4 regions of the Streptomyces sp. NPDC058683 genome follow, and region 1 is predicted to be linked to each of the others. Evidence: riboswitches for the same ligand, from Rfam matches in the RefSeq annotation. Region 1 holds a riboswitch; each other region holds the start of a gene.
The links. A riboswitch is a leader RNA that binds a small molecule or an ion and turns the genes downstream of it on or off. The one in region 1 is predicted to bind cyclic di-AMP.
Positions count from the first base shown of each region.

Region 2: it holds a riboswitch for cyclic di-AMP, as region 1 does, so the genes downstream of both, ACFWXC_RS10810 (M23 family metallopeptidase) here and ACFWXC_RS21465 (NlpC/P60 family protein) in region 1, are expected to answer to the same signal.
Region 3: it holds a riboswitch for cyclic di-AMP, as region 1 does, so the genes downstream of both, ACFWXC_RS24485 (transglycosylase SLT domain-containing protein) here and ACFWXC_RS21465 (NlpC/P60 family protein) in region 1, are expected to answer to the same signal.
Region 4: it holds a riboswitch for cyclic di-AMP, as region 1 does, so the genes downstream of both, ACFWXC_RS24210 (NlpC/P60 family protein) here and ACFWXC_RS21465 (NlpC/P60 family protein) in region 1, are expected to answer to the same signal.

Region 1 covers NZ_JBHXSK010000018.1:143,921-148,665, reverse strand. Annotated here, with positions in the region: gene pcrA (DNA helicase PcrA) at 1-1,908, opposite strand, end outside; cyclic di-AMP (ydaO/yuaA leader) riboswitch at 2,232-2,404, shown strand; gene ACFWXC_RS21465 (NlpC/P60 family protein) at 2,413-3,576, shown strand; gene ACFWXC_RS21460 (tellurite resistance/C4-dicarboxylate transporter family protein) at 3,660-4,628, shown strand; gene ACFWXC_RS21455 (hypothetical protein) at 4,632-4,745, opposite strand, start outside.
Region 2 covers NZ_JBHXSK010000008.1:97,766-102,510, reverse strand. Annotated here, with positions in the region: gene ACFWXC_RS10820 (M16 family metallopeptidase) at 1-780, shown strand, start outside; gene ACFWXC_RS10815 (M16 family metallopeptidase) at 777-2,165, shown strand; cyclic di-AMP (ydaO/yuaA leader) riboswitch at 2,356-2,519, shown strand; gene ACFWXC_RS10810 (M23 family metallopeptidase) at 2,532-3,287, shown strand; gene ACFWXC_RS10805 (GntR family transcriptional regulator) at 3,574-4,269, shown strand; gene ACFWXC_RS10800 (HPr family phosphocarrier protein) at 4,564-4,745, opposite strand, start outside.
Region 3 covers NZ_JBHXSK010000022.1:42,045-46,789, forward strand. Annotated here, with positions in the region: gene ACFWXC_RS24475 (polyprenyl synthetase family protein) at 1-838, opposite strand, end outside; gene ACFWXC_RS24480 (CocE/NonD family hydrolase) at 1,427-1,741, shown strand; cyclic di-AMP (ydaO/yuaA leader) riboswitch at 2,384-2,579, shown strand; gene ACFWXC_RS24485 (transglycosylase SLT domain-containing protein) at 2,585-3,073, shown strand; gene ACFWXC_RS24490 (HAD family hydrolase) at 3,083-3,889, opposite strand; gene ACFWXC_RS24495 (hypothetical protein) at 4,038-4,625, shown strand; gene ACFWXC_RS24500 (FAD-dependent oxidoreductase) at 4,664-4,745, opposite strand, start outside.
Region 4 covers NZ_JBHXSK010000021.1:172,507-177,251, forward strand. Annotated here, with positions in the region: gene ACFWXC_RS24205 (DUF1996 domain-containing protein) at 1-1,703, opposite strand, end outside; cyclic di-AMP (ydaO/yuaA leader) riboswitch at 2,101-2,275, shown strand; gene ACFWXC_RS24210 (NlpC/P60 family protein) at 2,284-4,329, shown strand; gene ACFWXC_RS24215 (NAD-dependent epimerase/dehydratase family protein) at 4,346-4,745, opposite strand, start outside.

The sequences.
Region 1 (4,745 bases):
GCCGTCCTCGTCCTCGTCGGGGATCTGGTCGGAGTCGGCGACCAGGGCCACCCGCTCCAGGAAGGCGGACAGCCCGGCCGGCGCCTCGCCCTCCCCGGACTCCTGCTCGAACTCCAGCGCCACGGAGGCGAGCTCCTGGAGGTTCTCGATCCGGGTCTCGTCCTGCGGGTCGGTGGAGGCCTGCAACTCGGCGAGATAGCCGGTGCGTTCCAGGATCGCCTCCAGGACGGTGGCCGGTCCGGCGCCGGACTCCACGACCGTACGGAGGTCCTCCATCAGCGTGTTGAACCGCTTGACCGCGTTGGTCGACCGCGCGGCCATGCCGTACGCCTCGTCCACGCGCTTGAGCGCCTGGGGGAAGCTGATCTTCTCGCGCTGGGCGAGGGCGTCGATCATCGCCTCCGCGCGGTCGCCGATACCGCGCTTGGGGACGTTCAGGATCCGGCGCAGCGGGACGGAGTCCTCGGGGTTGGCGAGGACCCGGAGGTAGGCCAGGACGTCCCGGACCTCCTTGCGCTCGTAGAAGCGGACACCGCCGACGACCTTGTAGGGCAGGCCGACGCGGATGAAGATCTCCTCGAAGACACGGGACTGCGCGTTGGTGCGGTAGAAGACGGCGACGTCGCCCGCCTTCGCCTCGCCCGCGTCCGTCAGACGGTCTATCTCGTCGGCGACGAACTGCGCCTCGTCGTGCTCGGTGTCGGCGACGTAGCCGGTGATCTGCGCGCCCGCGCCCGCGTTGGTCCACAGGTTCTTCGGGCGGCGGGACTCGTTGCGCTCGATGACCGCGTTGGCGGCGGAGAGGATCGTCTGCGTGGAGCGGTAGTTCTGCTCCAGGAGGATCGTCGTCGCGTTCGGGTAGTCCTCCTCGAACTGGAGGATGTTGCGGATCGTCGCGCCCCGGAAGGCGTAGATCGACTGGTCGGCGTCGCCCACCACGCACAGTTCGGCGGGCGGCAGGTCCTGCTCGCCCGGCGGCACGTCCGCCTCGTGCGCGCCGGTGCCGACCAGCTCGCGCACGAGCGCGTACTGGGCGTGGTTGGTGTCCTGGTACTCGTCGACCAGGACGTGCCGGAAGCGGCGGCGGTAGTGCTCGGCGACGTCCGGGAAGGCGCGCAGCAGGTTGACCGTCGTCATGATCAGGTCGTCGAAGTCGAGGGCGTTCGCCTCGCGCAGCCGCGACTGGTACATGGCGTAGGCCTGGGCGAGGGTCTTCTCGAAGCCGTCACTCGCCCGGGCGGCGAAGTCCTCCTCGTCGACCAGCTCGTTCTTGAGATTGCTGACCTGGGCGCTGAACGACTTCGGCGGGAAGCGCTTGGGGTCGAGGTCCAGGTCCCGGCAGACCAGTGCCATCAGGCGCTTGGAGTCGGCCGCGTCGTAGATCGAGAAGGAGGAGGTGAAGCCGAGCTTCTTGCTCTCCCTGCGCAGGATCCGCACGCACGCGCTGTGGAAGGTCATCACCCACATCGCGTTCGCGCGCGGGCCGACGAGGTGCTCGACGCGCTCCTTCATCTCGCCCGCGGCCTTGTTGGTGAAGGTGATCGCGAGGATCTGCCCCGGGTGCACCTGGCGCGCGCCGAGCAGGTGCGCGATGCGGTGGGTGAGCACGCGCGTCTTGCCGGAACCGGCGCCGGCCACGATCAGCAGCGGGGAGCCGGCGTGCACGACGGCCGCCCGCTGGTTCTCGTTCAGCCCCTCCAGGAGCGCGGCCGGGTCCAGGGCCGGGCGGGCGGCACCGTCGCGGTAGTAGGCGTCCCGGTCCGGGGGCGCGTCGAACTGCCCGCCGAACAGATCGTCCGGAATCGGCTCCGGTACGTGCTCGTCCTCGGGCGGCGGCGGGGGTTCCTCCTCGTGGCCGCGCGGGGGCTGGAGGCTCGCCAGGAAGCTGTCGTCAAAGAGGCTGCTCATCGCTCTCCGAGTCTAGGGCGCCTCACTGACAACCGGTCCCCACCCCGGAAAGTCACCCCGGTCACCTGCCGGAATCGGCCCCTCACGGTCAGCGATCACACACCGTGAGCACGGTCGCACCCGTCAGTCGAGCACGCGGACCACTCGACCGCACCGGACAAGTGACCCCATACCATCCCCGATCAACCGATCCGACCGATCCGCAACACCAAGGTCACGAAAATGTATCGGGCATATCGCACATCAAACTTCACACAGGGCACACGAGTTGGTTAGCGTGCCGGGCAGGCCGTACGACCTCCACCGGCGAACCTCGCCGGGCCGCACGGCCTCCGCCGAATCCAGGGTGCCGCCGCGCATCCGGAACCGGGGACCCACACCGACCTTGGGGTGAATCGGTCCCGACTTCCCACCGGGGAACGGACCGTAGGGCAACCCTTCCGAACCACCCGCCCGAACCCGACAGCTAACTCGGTAGGCGGAACACGGAAGGAGTCGCCCCCGTTGGCGTCGCACCGCAAGTCACGTCCGTCCGCAACGCGCGTAGCAGGCATACGCACCCCCGCCCTGGCCACCGCCGCCCTCACCTCCGTGGCACTGCTCTCCCAGACGGCCAACGCCGCACCCCCCGAGGACGGCAAGCCCAGCCTGGAGGAGGTCGAGAAGAAGGTCGACGCCCTCTACCGGCAGGCCGAGTCGGCGACCGAGAAGTACAACGCGGCCAAGGAGAAGACCGGCAAGCAGCGCAAGCAGGTCGACACCCTGCTCGACGACGTCGCCGAGCGCACGGACCGGCTCAACAAGGCGCGTGAGGAACTGGGGTCGTTCGCCGCGGCCCAGTACCGGACCGGGGCCAGTGCGCCCGACACGGCGACCTTCCTGCTCGCGGACAGTCCTCAGGACTACTTCGACCAGACGCAGCTGATGACCCGGCTGACCTCGCGCCAGAAGGACGCGGTCGACGACTACACCACACAGCAGTCCGCGACCATGGCGAAGCGGCAGGAGGCCGCCCAGAGCCTGGAGACGCTCACCGAGACGCAGGACGACCTCAAGACCGCCAAGACCACCGTCCAGACGAAGCTGACCTCCGCACGGGAGCTGCTGTCGCAGCTGACGGCCCAGGAGAAGGCACGGCTGGCGGAGATCGAGAAGCAGCAGCGGGCGGCGGCGGCACGCAAGGCGGCGGAACTCGCTAAGCAGCAGGCGGCGTCCTCGTCGACATCGGCCTCCAGCGGCTCCTCGTCAACATCGTCGTCGTCTTCATCGTCTTCGTCGTCCTCCTCCGACTCCTCCGACTCCTCCTACGGGACGAAGGCCGCCAAGGCGATCGCCTTCGCCCGCGCGCAGATCGGCAAGCCGTACGTGTGGGGCGCCACCGGCCCCGGCTCCTACGACTGCTCCGGCCTCTCCCAGGCCGCCTGGAAGGCCGCGGGCGTCTCCCTGCCGCGCACCACGTACGACCAGGTGAACGCCGGCACCACCGTCTCCCTCGCCGACGCCCTCCCCGGCGATCTGGTCTTCTTCTACGACGACGTCACCCACGTCGGCATCTACATCGGCAACGGCATGATGATCCACGCCCCGAAGCCCGGCGCGTACGTCCGGGAGGAGTCGATCTACTACGGGGGCGAGTCGATCATCCACAGCGTGGTGCGACCGGCCTGAGAGGCGCGCACACGCGCGCTTTTCGTGCCGCACGCGCGCGTGCCCCGCTCGCGCGGCGGGTGAGGGTCCCTAGCATCGGCGGCATGTCCGGCATTTCACCCCTTCACGCCTGGTGGGCGCAGCGCCCGCCGGCGGCCGGGGCCGCTGTGATGGCCACCGGCATCGTGTCGGTGGCGTTGCATCTGGCGGGGGCTGAGACGGTCTCCCGGGTCGCGCTGGCGCTGGCCTGCGTGGCCTGGGCGGTGCTGGCCGCGCAGTTCCTCGTACGGCTGCTGGAGGACCGTCGGCGGTGGGTGGCGGAGGCGGAGACGCCGGGCGCGCTCACGGCCGTGGCGGCCACGACGGTCCTGGGGACCCGGTTCTCGGCGCTCGGCCGGCAGACCCTCGCCGAGGCCCTGCTGGCGCTGTCGGCGGTGCTGTGGCCGCCGTTGCTGGCCCTCGTCGTACGGCACTGGAAGCGGCACATGCCCGGTGCGGTGTTCCTGACCTGTGTGGCCACGCAGGGGCTTGCCGTGCTGGGGGCGACGCTGGCGGCGGCCGCGACGACCGCGTGGCTCGCGCACACGGCGCTGGTGCTGTTCTGGCTGGGGCTGGTGCTGTACGGGTTCGCCGTGGCGCATTTCGAGTGGCGGCAGGTGACCGAGGGGCCGGGCGACCACTGGGTCGCGGGCGGCGCGCTCGCGATCTCCGCACTGGCCGGGGCGAAGCTGCTGGCCGCCGACAGCGCCCGGCTGTACCTGTGGAACGACGACGACCGGGGCGTCCTGCGCACGGTGACGGTGGCGCTGCTCGTCCTGTCCCTGACCTGGTACGTCGGGCTGCTGGCCGCCGAGGTGGCGCGCCCCCGGCCGCGTTACGACGTGCGCCGCTGGGCGACGGTCTTCCCGATGGGGATGACGGCCGCGGCGATGCTGTCGGTCGCGGCCGCCGTCGGCGTCCCGTGGCTGAGGTGGCCGGGGCGGGTACTGGTGTGGGTCGCGGTGGCCGCCTGGCTGGCGGTCGCCGCCGGCGCGGTGGCGGCCACCCGCGCCGCCCTCAGGAACGCTTCCTGAGGGTCACGTCCACAGCACGGCGATGAAGATGTTCACCATGGTCAGCAGGCCCACCAGGCCGAAGACACCCTTCTCCACCTTCTCGTCGTCCCGTTTCACGTAGACGAGCCCGAGGAT
Region 2 (4,745 bases), on a different contig from region 1:
GTCGGCGACATCGACCCCCAGCAGACCCTCGCGTGGATCGAGAAGTACTTCGGCTCCATCCAGGCGCACGACGGCAAGCCCGCCCCGCGCGACGGTTCGCTGCCCGACATCATGGGCGGGCAGCTGCGCGAGGTCGTCGTGGAGGAGGTGCCCGCGCGCGCGTTGATGGCCGCCTACCGGCTCCCGGAGGACGGCACGCGCGTGTCCGACGCGGCCGACCTGGCCCTCACCGTCCTCGGCGGCGGCGAGTCCTCCCGCCTCTACAACCGCCTCGTACGGCGCGACCGTACGGCCGTCGCCGCCGGCTTCGGCCTGCTGCGACTCGCCGGTGCGCCCTCCCTGGGCTGGCTGGACGTGAAGACCTCCGGTGACGTCGAGGTGCCGGTCATCGAGACCGCCATCGACGAGGAGCTCGCCCGGTTCGCCGAGGAGGGCCCCACGCCCGAGGAGATGGAGCGCGCCCAGGCCCAGTTGGAGCGCGAGTGGCTGGACCGGCTGGGCACCGTGGCGGGCCGCGCGGACGAACTGTGCCGGTTCGCCGTCCTGTTCGGTGACCCGCAGCTCGCCCTGACCGCCGTCCAGCGCGTCCTCTCGGTGACCCCGCAAGAGGTCCAGGAGGTCGCCAAGGCCCGGCTGCGGCCGGACAACCGCGCGGTACTCGTCTACGAGCCCAAGTCCCCGGAGACGGTCGCGGACGCCGACGTACCCGAGGACCCCGAGGCCGAGGCCACGGTCGAGGCCGCCACCGCCGAGCACGACGACGAGGAGACGGCCAAGTGACCGAGCTCGCCACCATGGAATTCCACCCTCAGCCCCACGCGGGCGAGGCCCGGCCCTGGGCCTTCCCGGCGCCCGAGCGCGGCACCCTGGACAACGGCCTGACCGTGCTGCGCTGCCACCGCCCCGGCCAGCAGGTCGTCGCCGTCGAGGTGCTCCTCGACGCGCCCCTGGACGCCGAGCCGGCCGGCCTGGACGGCGTAGCCACGATCATGGCGCGCGCCTTCTCCGAGGGCACCGACAAGCACTCCGCCGAGGAGTACGCCGCCGAGCTGGAGCGGGCCGGCGCCACCCTCGACGCACACGCCGACCATCCCGGCGTCCGGCTCAGCCTGGAAGTCCCGGCCTCCCGCCTGGGCAAGGGGCTCGGGCTGCTCTCCGACGCGCTCAGGGCACCCGCCTTCGCCGACAGCGAGGTCGAGCGGCTGGTCCGCAACCGCCTCGACGAGATCCCGCACGAGCTGGCCAACCCCAGCCGCCGGGCCGCCAAGCAGCTCTACAAGGAGCTCTTCCCGTCGGCCGCGCGGATGTCCCGTCCGCGCCAGGGCACCGAGGACACCGTAGAGAAGATCGACGCGGCCGCCGTACGCGCGTTCTACGACCGGCATGTGCGGCCCGCCACCGCCACCGCGGTCGTCGTCGGCGACCTGACCGGCATCGACCTGGACGAGCTGCTCGGCGAGACCCTGGGCGCCTGGCGCGGTTCCACCGCCCAGCCCCGGCCGGTGCCCCCGGTCTCCGCCGACGACACCGGCCGCGTCGTCATCGTGGACCGCCCCGGAGCCGTCCAGACGCAGCTGCTCATCGGCCGCGTCGGCGCCGACCGGCACGACCGCGTCTGGCCCGCCCAGGTGCTCGGCACCTACTGCCTGGGCGGCACCCTCACCTCGCGCCTGGACCGCGTCCTGCGCGAGGAGAAGGGCTACACCTACGGCGTCCGCGCCTTCGGGCAGGTCCTGCGGTCCGCCCCCGACGGCAGCGGCGCCGCGATGCTCGCCATCAGCGGCTCCGTGGACACCCCGAACACCGGCCCGGCGCTCCAGGACCTGTGGACGGTGCTGCGCACCCTCGCCTCCGGGGGCCTCACGGACGCCGAGCGCGACGTCGCCGTGCAGAACCTCGTCGGCGTGGCGCCGCTCAAGTACGAGACGGCGGCCGCCGTCGCCGGCACCCTGGCCGACCAGGTCGAGCAGCATCTGCCCGACGACTTCCAGGCCACGCTCTACCGGCAACTGGCCGCCACAGGCACCGTGGAGGCCACCGCGGCGGTCGTGAACGCCTTCCCGGTCGACCACCTGGTCACCGTCCTCGTCGGCGACGCGGCGCAGATCAAGGAGCCCGTCGAGGCCCTCGCCATCGGCGAAGTGACGGTCGTCGCCGCGGAGTAGCGGCACGCGCGCGCAGAGCCCTGGTGACCCTCCGGTCACCAGGGCTCTGAAATGTCCGAATTGGGGCGGAGGTTGCCTGTCTGCCCTGTGGGATGCGCGACAAAATCCGCGTTCCGTTTGAGGATTAGGAGAACGTCCTCGTAGGTTCTTCCGGGCTGTCCGCCAGGCATTGCGCCGCACCCGCGGCACCGGACAGTCATCGCCGAGTCCCCGTACGGCGCGAGCCAGGGGAGCCGGGGACCCACGCAGTCCCTGGGGTGAATCGGGCGCCCGCGCGAGCCGCGAGGGGGCCCGTAGGAGACCTTCCTGCTCCGAACCCGTCAGCTAACCCGGTAGGCGAGAGGGAAGGAAAGGAACAGCCTCTACATGGCGTTCATGTGCGCCTCCGGGAAGCACCGTCGTCCCGGCCGGGTGAAGCGCACCAGCGCGCAGGCCGCCGGCATCGCGGCCCTCACCACCACGGGTGTCATCGGCACCGTCTCGGCCGCCCCGGCGCTCGCCGCCGAGAACTCCGTCGAGCAGACCGGCCTCACCCCGGTCATCACCGTCAGCGACTCGGTCGCCGACCAGATCGACGCCCAGGCCACCGCGCAGACGGCCGCCGCCGAGCGCAAGGCGGCCGAGGAGGCCGCGCGCAAGAAGGCCGCGGCGAAGGCCAAGAAGGAGCACGAGGCCGCGGCACGCGTCGCGCGGGAGGCCGAGCGCAAGCGCCTCAACGCCTTCGTCGTCCCGATCTCCGACTCGTACGTCTCCACCGGCTACAAGACCGGCGGCTCCCTGTGGTCCTCCGGCGCCCACACCGGCATCGACTTCCACGCCGCCACCGGCACGGTGGTGCACGCGGTCGGCACCGGCACGGTCGTCTCCACCGGCTGGGGCGGGTCCTACGGCAACCAGATCGTCATCAAGATGGCCGACGGCATGTACACCCAGTACGGCCACCTGTCGTCGATCGGTGTCTCGGTGGGCCAGAAGGTCACCCCGGGCCAGCAGATCGGCCTCTCCGGCGCGACCGGCAACGTGACCGGCCCCCACCTCCACTTCGAGGCCCGTACGACCCCGGAGTACGGCTCGGACGTCGACCCGGTCGCCTACCTCCGCAAGCACGGCGTGAACGTCTGACCGACCACGGCGCGCACGCCCGGCGCGCGGTACCGCGCGCACGCCCCGCGCGCGCAGCGCATATCTCCACCCACGCGACCACGGCGATGAACATGTGACGCCACAGGGCAGACAGCCCCGAAGCCCCGGCTCCCCGAGCCGGGGCTTTCGTCGTTTTCGTGACCCCGGTGTCCAAAAAATATGCATGGATTCAGGGCCGCCGTCGGAAATTCCCGCTCATTGCAATAGAGTCACGGAACGGACGTCACTCGGCGGCGTTTCACGGGGATTAAGGCGGAGGTCGGACATGCGTATTCCGGCGCACTCGGTATGCACGGCGATCCGGGACGACATCGTCGCGGGTGTCTACGAGCGCGGCAGCCGGCTCACCGAGGAACTCCTGGCCCGTCGCTACGGCGTCTCGCGCGTCCCCGTCCGCGAGGCCCTGCGCACCCTGGAGGCCGAGGGCTTCGTGGTGACGCGCCGGCACGCGGGCGCGTGCGTCGCGGAACCGACCGAGCAGGAGGCCGCCGACCTGCTGGAGATGCGCCTGCTCCTGGAGCCGCTCGGCGCCTCCCGGGCCGCCCAGCGCCGTACCGAGGCCCACCTTAAGGTGCTGCGCGGACTCGTCAGGCTGGGCCAGGAACGGGCCCGCAGGGGCGGCAGCGAGGACCTGCGCTCCCTGGGCGGCTGGTTCCACGAGACGCTCGCCCAGGCCACCGGCAGCCACGCCCTGACCTCGACGCTCACCCAGCTGCGGCACAAGATCGCCTGGATGTACGCCGTCGACGCGCCCGCCAACCCCGTGGAGTCCTGGGCCGAGCACGGCGCCATCGTGGACGCGGTGACGCGCGGCGACAGCGAACGCGCGCGGGCGATCACCGCGCTGCACACCGAGCGGTCCGCGGTCTCCCACCGGTTGCGCTTTTCCGGTGGCACGGACCGGGCGAACGGTGTGAGGACTTCGCAACATCCCGTAAACATGTCGGGCCTGCGGCATTAACACAGGCGCCGTATACAAAGAGGTGTTATTCGGTGGAGCGGTATTTCCGTCGCCCTCTGTCGGTCTTCGTCGCCCATATTTCGCGCGCGCCCGGAATTTCCGATGGCGCGTCATCGGCGTGCCCGATGGGGAATTAACTATGCCCGCCGCAAAGTCCGGCCCGGTATAAAGGGTGGCCCTTCAAGAAGACCGGCCCGAAAGAGGTCACGGCGGAAGGAACGACGGCGGGAACGGCGGAGGCCGCGCCGCCCTCGGAGGGGCGGCGCGGCCTCGGTCGTGCGGGCGCTGTGGCGCTCAGACGGTCTCGGGGAGCTCCTCGAGACCCTCGGCGACCAGCTTGGCCAGGCGGTCGAGGGCGGCGTCCGCGCCCTCGGCGTCGGAGGCGAGGACGATCTCCTCGCCGCCCTTGGCGCCCAGGCCAAGGACAGCCAGCATGGAGGCCGCGTTGACGGGGTTGCCCCCGGCCTTGGCGATCG
Region 3 (4,745 bases), on a different contig from region 1:
GCCGCGCGTCGTCCGTGAGGTCGGAGTCCAGCAGCTCGCACAGTGCGATGTCCTCGGCCAGCCCCAGCCGCGCGGCCCGCTCCCGCAGCCGTAGCACCGGAAGCGTGGGGATGCCCTCGCGGAGGTCGGTCCCCGGGGTCTTGCCGGACTCGCGGGAGTCGGAGGCGATGTCCAGGACGTCGTCGGCGAGCTGGAAGGCGACACCGAGGCGTTCGCCGTACTGGGTGAGGACGTCCACGACCGTCTCGTCGGCGCCGGACATCATCGCGCCGAAGCGGCAGGAGACCGCCACCAGCGATCCGGTCTTGCCGCCGAGCACGTCGAGGTAGTGGTCGACCGGGTCGCGTCCGTCCGAGGGACCCGCCGTCTCCAGGATCTGACCCGTCACCAACCGTTCGAACGCGAGGGCCTGGACCCGCACCGCCTCGGGTCCGAGGTCGGCGAGGATCTGCGAGGCGCGGGCGAAGAGGAAGTCGCCGGTGAGGACGGCGACCGAGTTGCCCCAGCGGGTGTTGGCGCTGTCGACCCCGCGCCGCACGGCCGCCTCGTCCATGACGTCGTCGTGGTACAGCGTGGCGAGGTGGGTCAGCTCGACGACCACGGCCGACGGCACGACGCCCGGCGCGTACGGGTCACCGAACTGCGCGGCCAGCATCACCAGCAGCGGCCGGAACCGCTTCCCGCCGGCCCGCACGAGGTGCTGCGCGGCTTCCGTGATGAACGGGACCTCACTTTTGGTGGCTTCTAGCAAGCCCTCCTCGACAGCCGTCAATCCGGCCTGGACATCGGCTTCCAGAGCCTGGTCCCGCACGCTCAGCCCGAACGGCCCGACGGTCACGAGGGGTCTCCTGTCTGCTGGTGTCCACTGGCGATTACACGGTTTGTCGATAGGTCGCTGCCATCACTCAAGTCAGCGTATCCGGTCAGGTTTCGATCACCGAGGGCGCCCACCGTTACACCCCGGGCGCTATCGGATCACGACCGGTATGTTTTTGATCAGCCGATACGATCTGACATCCAATGACTTAACAGGAAGTACCGACAGTTGTCCCGAACCGGGGTGTAAGCCGTGTCCCCGGCCGAGGCGTGAACCGCGTCCCGGACCAGCGCCGTCAGCGCGTCCGACGCCGGACCGTCCGGCAGACCGGCGACCACGGACGGTCACCCACTCCCCGTCCGACGTCACCTGCCCGGAGGTACCCCCTTCGCCGCCCGCCAAAGCCGACGGGGGCACACCGCGCCGATCCGCATCCATACCGCCGCCCTCTACGAGATCACGCACGAGGACCTCCGCACCCCTCTTCGCCGCCAGGACGTTGCCCCCACGCGCGCGAGGCGTCCACTGGCGGACGAGCCCGCCCACACACGCACCTCACCCCCACCTCCCCCACCCGCGGCCCGATGCGCCACGGGCACGTCTCGGCCGATGGGCAGGGCGGGCCCGCGACCGTCGAGCGGTCGACGGCGCGGCCGCGGTACAACGCAAGCCCTCGGCACGGTCGGCTTCTCCCAGGACGGCTGCATCTCCCTCCGGACGGCGGCCCTCGCGCCCGAGCCGCTCAAGGCGGTCGCCGCGGCCCGCTCCACGGACGGCCACTATGACAACGACGGGCGGTGCGGCGGAGGTTCCGCCCTCACGGTGGACACGCGCGCGTGGACGACCGCCCTGCCCGCCGCCGGGTCGGCAAACCCGCCCCCCTCCTCCGACGTGACCGGATTCACGTACGACCGTCACGCATGAACTCCTGGCGCACTCCTGGACCTTGGGCCGACCGATGGCCTTCGAGACACCCGAGGAGACCAAGCCGCCGGATGCCGACCTGCCCACCGCACACGATCAGCGGCACGCGCGCGTACCCGGACCGTACGGAGTTCACGAGGGCGCGCCGGAGAGGGCACACGACCGGATGAACCGGATGCCCAGAGCCCCCTGCCGATCCACACCCGACCGGACCCCACCGGTTCCGCCCCACCGGGCCGGAATTCCTCTGAATAAGGCAATTCGGACAATCTATTGAATTTCCTGTGATGCGGGTCACTTAACCCACCCCAATCAAGGCAATCCACGCGAATGACAGCGGGACACTTTTCCGCCGATGCCCGGAAAAACGGATTCCATGAATCCCTCTTGTCCGATTCGCCGCAATTGCCGTTTCGTGAAGTGGGTCACGTGGCCCGGAGTGCCACCGAGGCGGTAAGGCGACCCTTTCTTTCCTTTTCCTGTGGGCGAGTTGAGGCTTGGCAGACGCAAAGGATCAAGTTACCCATACGGCTCAGATCAAGGTCAATGGGTGTGTTGTGTGAATCAGGCACTTGTTCCGGACATGTGCTCTCGCATACGTTCCCGCTCGCCGGGCGGACGCCGAATCCTGCCGCCGCCCGTCGTGACCCATCGACGAGTCCATTCGCACGGCAGGAGCGGGGAAACCAGGTAAGTCGCCGGACCGGGCGACCGACGTCACCGACGGACGTCGTACCGGAACGGCTAGGGGTGAAGTCGCCTCGCCTCAGGGCGGCGCGGCCGGGCACTCCCCGGGCCCGAACCCGACAGCTCACCTCGCAGGCGACGGAGAGGAACTACGCCATGTCTGCTGCCGCCCAGCACCGCTGTCCCCGCCGTAACCGCATCATCCGCACGCTCGCCATCGCCAGCACCGGCGCCGCCGTTCTCGCCCTCCCGCTCATCGGGGCCACGGCAGCTTCCGCCGCCACCTCCACCACCTCGACGGCCTCGACGACGCTCGCCGGGTACCCGAACAACCTCGACGGCTGGATCCGCGAGTCGCTCGCGATCATGGCCGAGAAGCACATCCCGGGCAGCTACAACGGCATCTACCGCAACGTGATGCGTGAGTCCTCCGGCAACCCGCAGGCCATCAACCTCTGGGACTCCAACGCGGCCGCCGGCATCCCGTCCAAGGGCCTGCTCCAGGTGATCGACCCGACGTTCAAGACCTACCACGTGGACGGCACGTCGTTCGACATCTACGACCCGGTCGCGAACATCACCGCCGCCTGCAACTACGCCGCCGCGCGGTACGGCTCGATGGACAACGTGCACGGCGCGTACTGACCGGCACCGTCAGCCGAAGAGTCTTTCGAGGACGACGGCGATGCCGTCGTCCTCGTTCGACAAGGTGATCTCGTCGGCCACCGTCTTGAGTTCGGGATGGGCGTTGGCCATGGCCACCCCGTAGGACGCCCAGTCGAACATGGGGATGTCGTTGGGCATGTCCCCGAAGGCGACGGCCTGTTCGGGGCTCAGTCCCAGATGGTCGGCGGCCAGCGCCAGGCCGGTCGCCTTGGTCACCCCGCACGGCTGGAGCTCGACGGTTCCCGGCCCCGACATGGTGACCGTCGCCAGCGAGCCCACCACCGCGCGCGCGGTCGCCGCCAGTTCGTCGTCGGACAGGGTGTGGTGGCGCAGCAGCACCTTGCTGATGGGCGCGCACCACAGGTCGTCGCGCCGGCCCACGCGCAGCGCGGGCAGCGTGGGGTGGGGCATCAGATAGCCCGGCTCGATGAGCGTGAGCCCGTCCACGCCGTCCTGGTCGACCGCCGCGTACACCTGCCCGACCTCGGCCTCGATCTTGCCGAGGGCGGTCTCCGCCAGTTCCCGGTCCAGGGTGACCGACCACAGCAGCCGGTCCGCGCCGGCGTCGTACACCTGCGCGCCCTGGCCGCAGACCGCGAGTCCCGTGCAGCCGAGGTCGTCCAGGAGGGGGCGCACTCTCGGCGCGGGGCGGCCGGTCACCACGAGATGCCGGGCGCCGGCCCGGCCGGCCCGCGCGAGCGCGGCGAGCGACCGTTCCGACAGGGTGTCGTCGGCGCGCAGCAGCGTGCCGTCCAGGTCGGTGGCGATCAGTGAGTACGGGGTGGGTGCGACCATGATCAGAGAATACGGACAGCACGCCCCTGAGACTCACTGTGCGTTTCGGCCTCAAGTGGCGCCCGCCGTCGCCGTGATGGGGCGTTGTCAGTGGGGCGCGTTACGTTGGCGGTGGGTTGAGCGCACCGATCGGACGGGGGCGGGCGTGGTGACGGACGGACCGGGAGACTTCCGGGCGCATCTGCTGGAGGCGGCGACCGGGGTGCTGGAGCGGTTCCCGCGGGAGCTGCGGCCGGAGATCTACGCGCTGTCGTTCCGCATCTGGCGCGTCGAGCACGACGATCGCAGACCGTACGTGGCGATCGGCTACAACACCGAGAGCCAGTACGACGCCGAACGGAACCCGGCCGACCCGGGCGAGGCGCGCTGGAACTACGCGTGCTGGCTCCTCGACGGCTTCGAGATGCTCGGCAACTGTCCCGAGGACCCGGTCGGCGGCGCGCTGTACGCCGAAGAGGTCCGGCGGCTCGGACTCTGGTTCGACGGGGACGGCGACGGCCCCGAACTGGACGCGAAGCGTGACCTGTTGGGGCTGCACTTCGCCGACGCGTGCATACGGCTGGCCCAGGACCTGCATGCCGGAGGCCGCATCGAGAAGGTACTCGGGCGGCCGCTGCCGGTGGTGGTCTTCGACATGTACTGCCCGGGCTGGGAGGTCGAGGCCACGGAGGCGGCCAACCCGCCCGAGCTGATCGAGGAGTTCCTGGCCTGGCAGCGGGCGGCCGCGGAGGCGTAGCCCCGGAGCCGGGTGGCGGCCCGGCCCCGGGACGGGTGTCAGGCGTGGGCGGCGGCCATGTGCTTGGCCAGACGCGGCGAGGCGAACTCCGTACCGCACACGAACCGCATCACCGGTCCG
Region 4 (4,745 bases), on a different contig from region 1:
TCGGTCGGCTTGCTGATGGCACCGCCCCCCGTGCCGGACGACTTCTTGGGCGAGGCGCTCGTGTAGACCTGCGGCAGACCGGTGTTGCCGGCCTCGGTCTTCGTGGCGGACGGCTCGGCGGGCGGCTCGGAGGGCTGGGCGCTCTCGGTCTCGGCCGGCGGGTCGGCCGGGGCCGCCGTGTCGCTCGGCTCGGTGACCGGGCTCTCCGTGTCGGACGGCGGGTTCTCCGGGCTCGCCGACTCGGACGGGTCGGGGTCGGCGCTCTGCGACGGCGGCTGCTCGTCGGCCCCGGCCCCGCAGGTGCGGCCGGAGTTGATGCAGTCGACCATCTTCCGCATCAGGCCCTCGTCGAAGACGTTGATGAAGTCGCCGTGGTCGGTGACCGGCTTGTGCAGCTGCTCGGGGAACGAGTCCACCGAGAACAGCGGGACCGTACGGCCGCCGTCCTGGAGGCTCGGCGCGTCGACGTCGTAGACGATGCGCTGCACCAGCTGCGGAATCGCCTGGAAACCGGCCGCGCAGCTGCCGTCGGCCGCGGCGAACGCCACATGGGTGCGGTGGTTGGCGCTGTCGATGTTCCGGCCGTCCCAGCAGCTCTGGAACTTGAACGTGCGTACGACGTCACTGCCCGAGGGGCAGAGCGGGTACTTGTCCTTGAGCTGCCGGTCCTCGAAACCGGTGCAGCTCCAGGAGGCGTTGGCGTTGGCCGGGCCGTTGACGAAGGCCTTGGCGTCACCGGTGATGATGCGCAGCAGCCGCGGCATCTCGGTGACCTTGGAGGTCGGGTTGCCCTCGAAGGTCAGCGTGACCTCCTTCGCCGTCACGATCTGCCCGGCGTTGCCCTCGGTGCCGCCGCCCGGCTTGTCGGCGTCCCGCTCCTGCTTGCCGTTCTGCAGCCGCAGCACGGGCCAGTAGTACGTGGACTTGTCGCCCTGGTCCGCACAGCTCGTGTCGGCGTTCGCGAGGTCGTCGTCGCTGGCGAAGGCGTTGTTGGACTGGTTGCCGATGTAGTCGTGGAAGTGGTGGGCGCCGTTGGAGACACCGGGCGCCACGATCACGTTGTCCGAGTTGAACAGGCCGTTCGCGTTGACGCCGCAGCTGGAGGCGAAGGTGCCCGTGGAGCCGCCGGACTGCTCGGACGGGGTCGTGACATTGGGCTGGACGGTGGTGATGTCGGCGTAGTCGGCGGCGACGGGGCCGTTCCCGCCCTGGCCGCCGATACCGGCACCGGCACCGGCACTTGCGCTCTGGCTCGGCGCGGCGCTGTCCTGCGGCGCCGTCGACTGACCGGCGCCCTGGTCGGAGGAGCGCAGGGTGCAGGCGGCGAGGTCGTCGAGGCCCTGGGGGCGGTCGCCCTCGCGGTCGATGGCGTCGGCGATGCGCTGGAGGGATTCGGACCGCTTCTCCTTCAACGGATCCAGGATCGTCTGGTCGGCGAGACCGGGGTTCTGCTGGATCGCCGCGGCCGACTCCTTGAGCTGCTGGTAGGCGGCCGCGATCTGCTGGTCCAGCTGCGCGAGTTCGCCGTCGACGTCGGCCCGGGCCGCGTCGGGCACGTCCGTCAGCCGGCTGCCGACGTCGGGGCAGTAGACGGTGGGCGCGGACAGCACCTGGGCGTTGGCGGTCTGCCCGGCCTGGTCCGAACCGCCTTCGGTGGCCGAGGCATAGACGTTCACCGCGACCAGTACTCCGCCGCCGAGCATCAGGGCGACCGCTGCGAAGGTCGCGCGTTGTGCGCCGGTCGGGCGTCTGCGCCTGTTGGGTCTCAAGGTCGTTCCCCTGCGTGTCGTGGTCGGCCGGACATGGAAATCCCTCGCCCTATACGCGGCGTGGCGCCACCGTGTTCAACGGTCCCGGAAATTCACGGTGACCTCACAGGTAGCGGACTCCTCAGGCAGCCGACGGCACAGCTCCGACGGCCGCACGACGGCGACCGGGGTACGGGCGAAATGCCGTCCCGCACGGCCGGATCTCGAACGCTACGACGAACATCACAATTACGTATCGGACATTACGCACTTCAACCTTCACACGAGTGACACAAGTTGGCTAAGTTGACGGGCAAGCCGTTCGGCTCCCCCCGGCGAATCCCGTCGGGCCGCGCGGCCTCCGCCTAATCCGGTGCCCAACGGGGCGTTCCGGAGCCGGGGACCCAACCGAACCACTGGGGTGAATCGGTCAACTGCCCTTAGGGGCAAGGACCGTAGGGCATGCCTTCCGGATCGACCCGCCCGAACCCGACAGCTAACTCGGTAGGCGGAGCACGGAAGGAGCACGACCCCCATGGCGTCCGAAAGCCGTGACGAGGTTCGACAGCGAATCGACAGCCTCTACGACCAGGCCGAGAACGCCACCGGGAACTACAACGCCACACGCGCGATGAACGGGGGCTCGCGGTCCCGCGGTGTCCCGCTGTTCAAGCGGCCCCGACGTGACGACCCGGGCCTCGACAGCATCGCCCGCGAGTGGTTCGACGGCGCGCGATCGCGACTGGGGCCGAGCGTCCCGGCGGCGCTGCCCTCCGACCGGCAGCCCGCCCGGCCCGGCCCGCGGCGGCCGGTCAGCGCCATGGCCGCCGACCTGCTCGGCCAGCTGGAGGGCTCCGGCCCGTCCCGGCCGGAGCTGCCCGCGGGGTCGTCCGCTAAGAGCGACATCGAGGTCGTCCGTGAGCTGCCGGAACGCCCGAAGCTGGAACTGACGGCAGGGTCCCCCGCGGCGCTGCCCCCGGGACCGTCCAGCGCGCCCAAGGCGCTGCCCCCCGCCGCGCCGCAGCGTGCCACCCCGGGCACGTCCAAGACCAAGAGCCAGCTGAAGATCGCCAAGGCGCGCGAGGTGCTGTCCCAGCGCACCGGGCAGCGCGCGATCGCGGCACTCGAACCGGCCGCGCCGGCCCCGCAGCCGGCCCAGGCCCCTTGGCCCACGCCCGAGGCCCAGGTCCCGGCGCAGCAGTGGCCCGCCCCCGACGGCATGCCCGGCCAGTACGGCGACACCGGCTCCTTCCGCACCGACGCCCTGACCGGTACGGGCGCCTTCCCCGCGATTTCCGCGACGGACACGGGCGCCATCCCGACGGTGCCCGCGACGGACACCGGCTCCTTCCGCGTCATGACCCCGGGTGCCGCCCAGCCCATGTCCCCGGCGGACACGGGTGGCTTCCGCATCATGACCCCGGGCGCCACAAGCAGCTTCCCGGCCGTGACCGCCATGGACGCGGGTCCCATGCCGCCCGCGAGCCCCGGCGACACCGGTTCCTTCCGGGTCATGACCCCGGGCGCCACCGGTACGTTCCCGATGCCGGCCGACACCGGCGCCTTCCCGACCGCGGCCCCGACGAACACGGGTGCCTTCCCGACCGCGGCCCCCACGAACACCGGTGCCTTCCCGACCGCCGCGCCCGTCCCGGGCCCGATGGACACCGGTTCCTTCCCCGGTATGGCGCCCGCCGCGACCGCCGCGTACGTCAGCGCACCCCCGGTCGCCGCGGAGACCGCCTATCCCGAGACCGCCTATCCCGCCGCCGCGTACGCCATGCCGGCCCCCGCCGCCATGCCGTCGGCCGACTTCGGCACCGGCGCCTTCCCCGGCGCGCCCGCCGCCGGCATGGGCGCCTACGCCACCGGAGCGCAGCCCGCGGCCGCCGCCTACGCCACCGCCCCGGCGATGCCCGCGCCCCAGGCGCCGATGCCCACGGCAGTGATACCCACGGTGGTGACGGACCCTCCGTGGGCGATGATGGCGTCCCCCGCGGCGACGATCGCGCCCCCCATGGCGATGGCCGCCGCCGCCCCGGTCGCCCCGGCCCCGCTCCCCACCGCCCCTGTCCCGACCGCACCCCCGGTGGTCACCGCGCCCGTCCCGACCGCGCCCCCCGTGGTCACCGCCCCGCTTCCCACCGCGCCCCCGGCCGCCTATGCGTCCGGCGCCGTCACCGACACCGGCTCCTTCCTCGTGCCCGGTGCCGCGGCCGAGCCCGGCAAGGCGATGAAGGCGCTGGCGTTCGCCCGGGCGCAGATCGGGCGGCCCTGTGTCTGGGGGGCCACCGGTCCGGAGTCGTACGACTGCTCCAGCCTCACCCAGGCCGCCTGGCGCGCCGCCGGGGTGTCGCTGCCGCGCAGCGCACCGGACCAGACCTTCGCCGGCACCCCGCTGACACTGGCCGCCATCGAGCCGGGTGACCTGGTCTTCTTCTTCGACAACGACAGCCACGTCGGGGTCTACGCGGGCAACGGCATGATGATCCACGCGCCGAGCCCGGGGGCGTCCATCCGCGAGGAGTCGATCTACAACGCCGGGGAGTCGGCGATCCACCGGGTGGTCCGCCCGGCCTGAGACCCTGCCGTCGGGGTCAGCCCCTCCGCCGCCGCGTGCGCCAGCTCTCGTGGTGGTCCAGGAGGGTCTCCTCGACGGGCCGGTAGGTGAGGCCCAGTTCGTGGATGCCCCGGCTGTTGTCGACGCGGAAGCGGATGCCGAGGTGCTTGCGTATGTAGTCCTGGGTGAGGCCGAAGGACGGGCCGAGGATCCGTACCGGCCAGTGCGGGAGCGCGGTGCGCGGCAGACGCGGATCCCGGGGATGGCGGGTGCGGATGATCCGGGACATCTCGTGGAAGGACGTCATCGTCTCGTTGGCCACGATGTAACGGCCGCCCGCCGCCGGGTTCTCCGCCGCCGCGATGTGCGCGTCGGCCACATCGCGGACGTCCGCGGTGGTGAAGCTGAAGTCCGGGGCGCCGTAGCAGAAGTAGCCC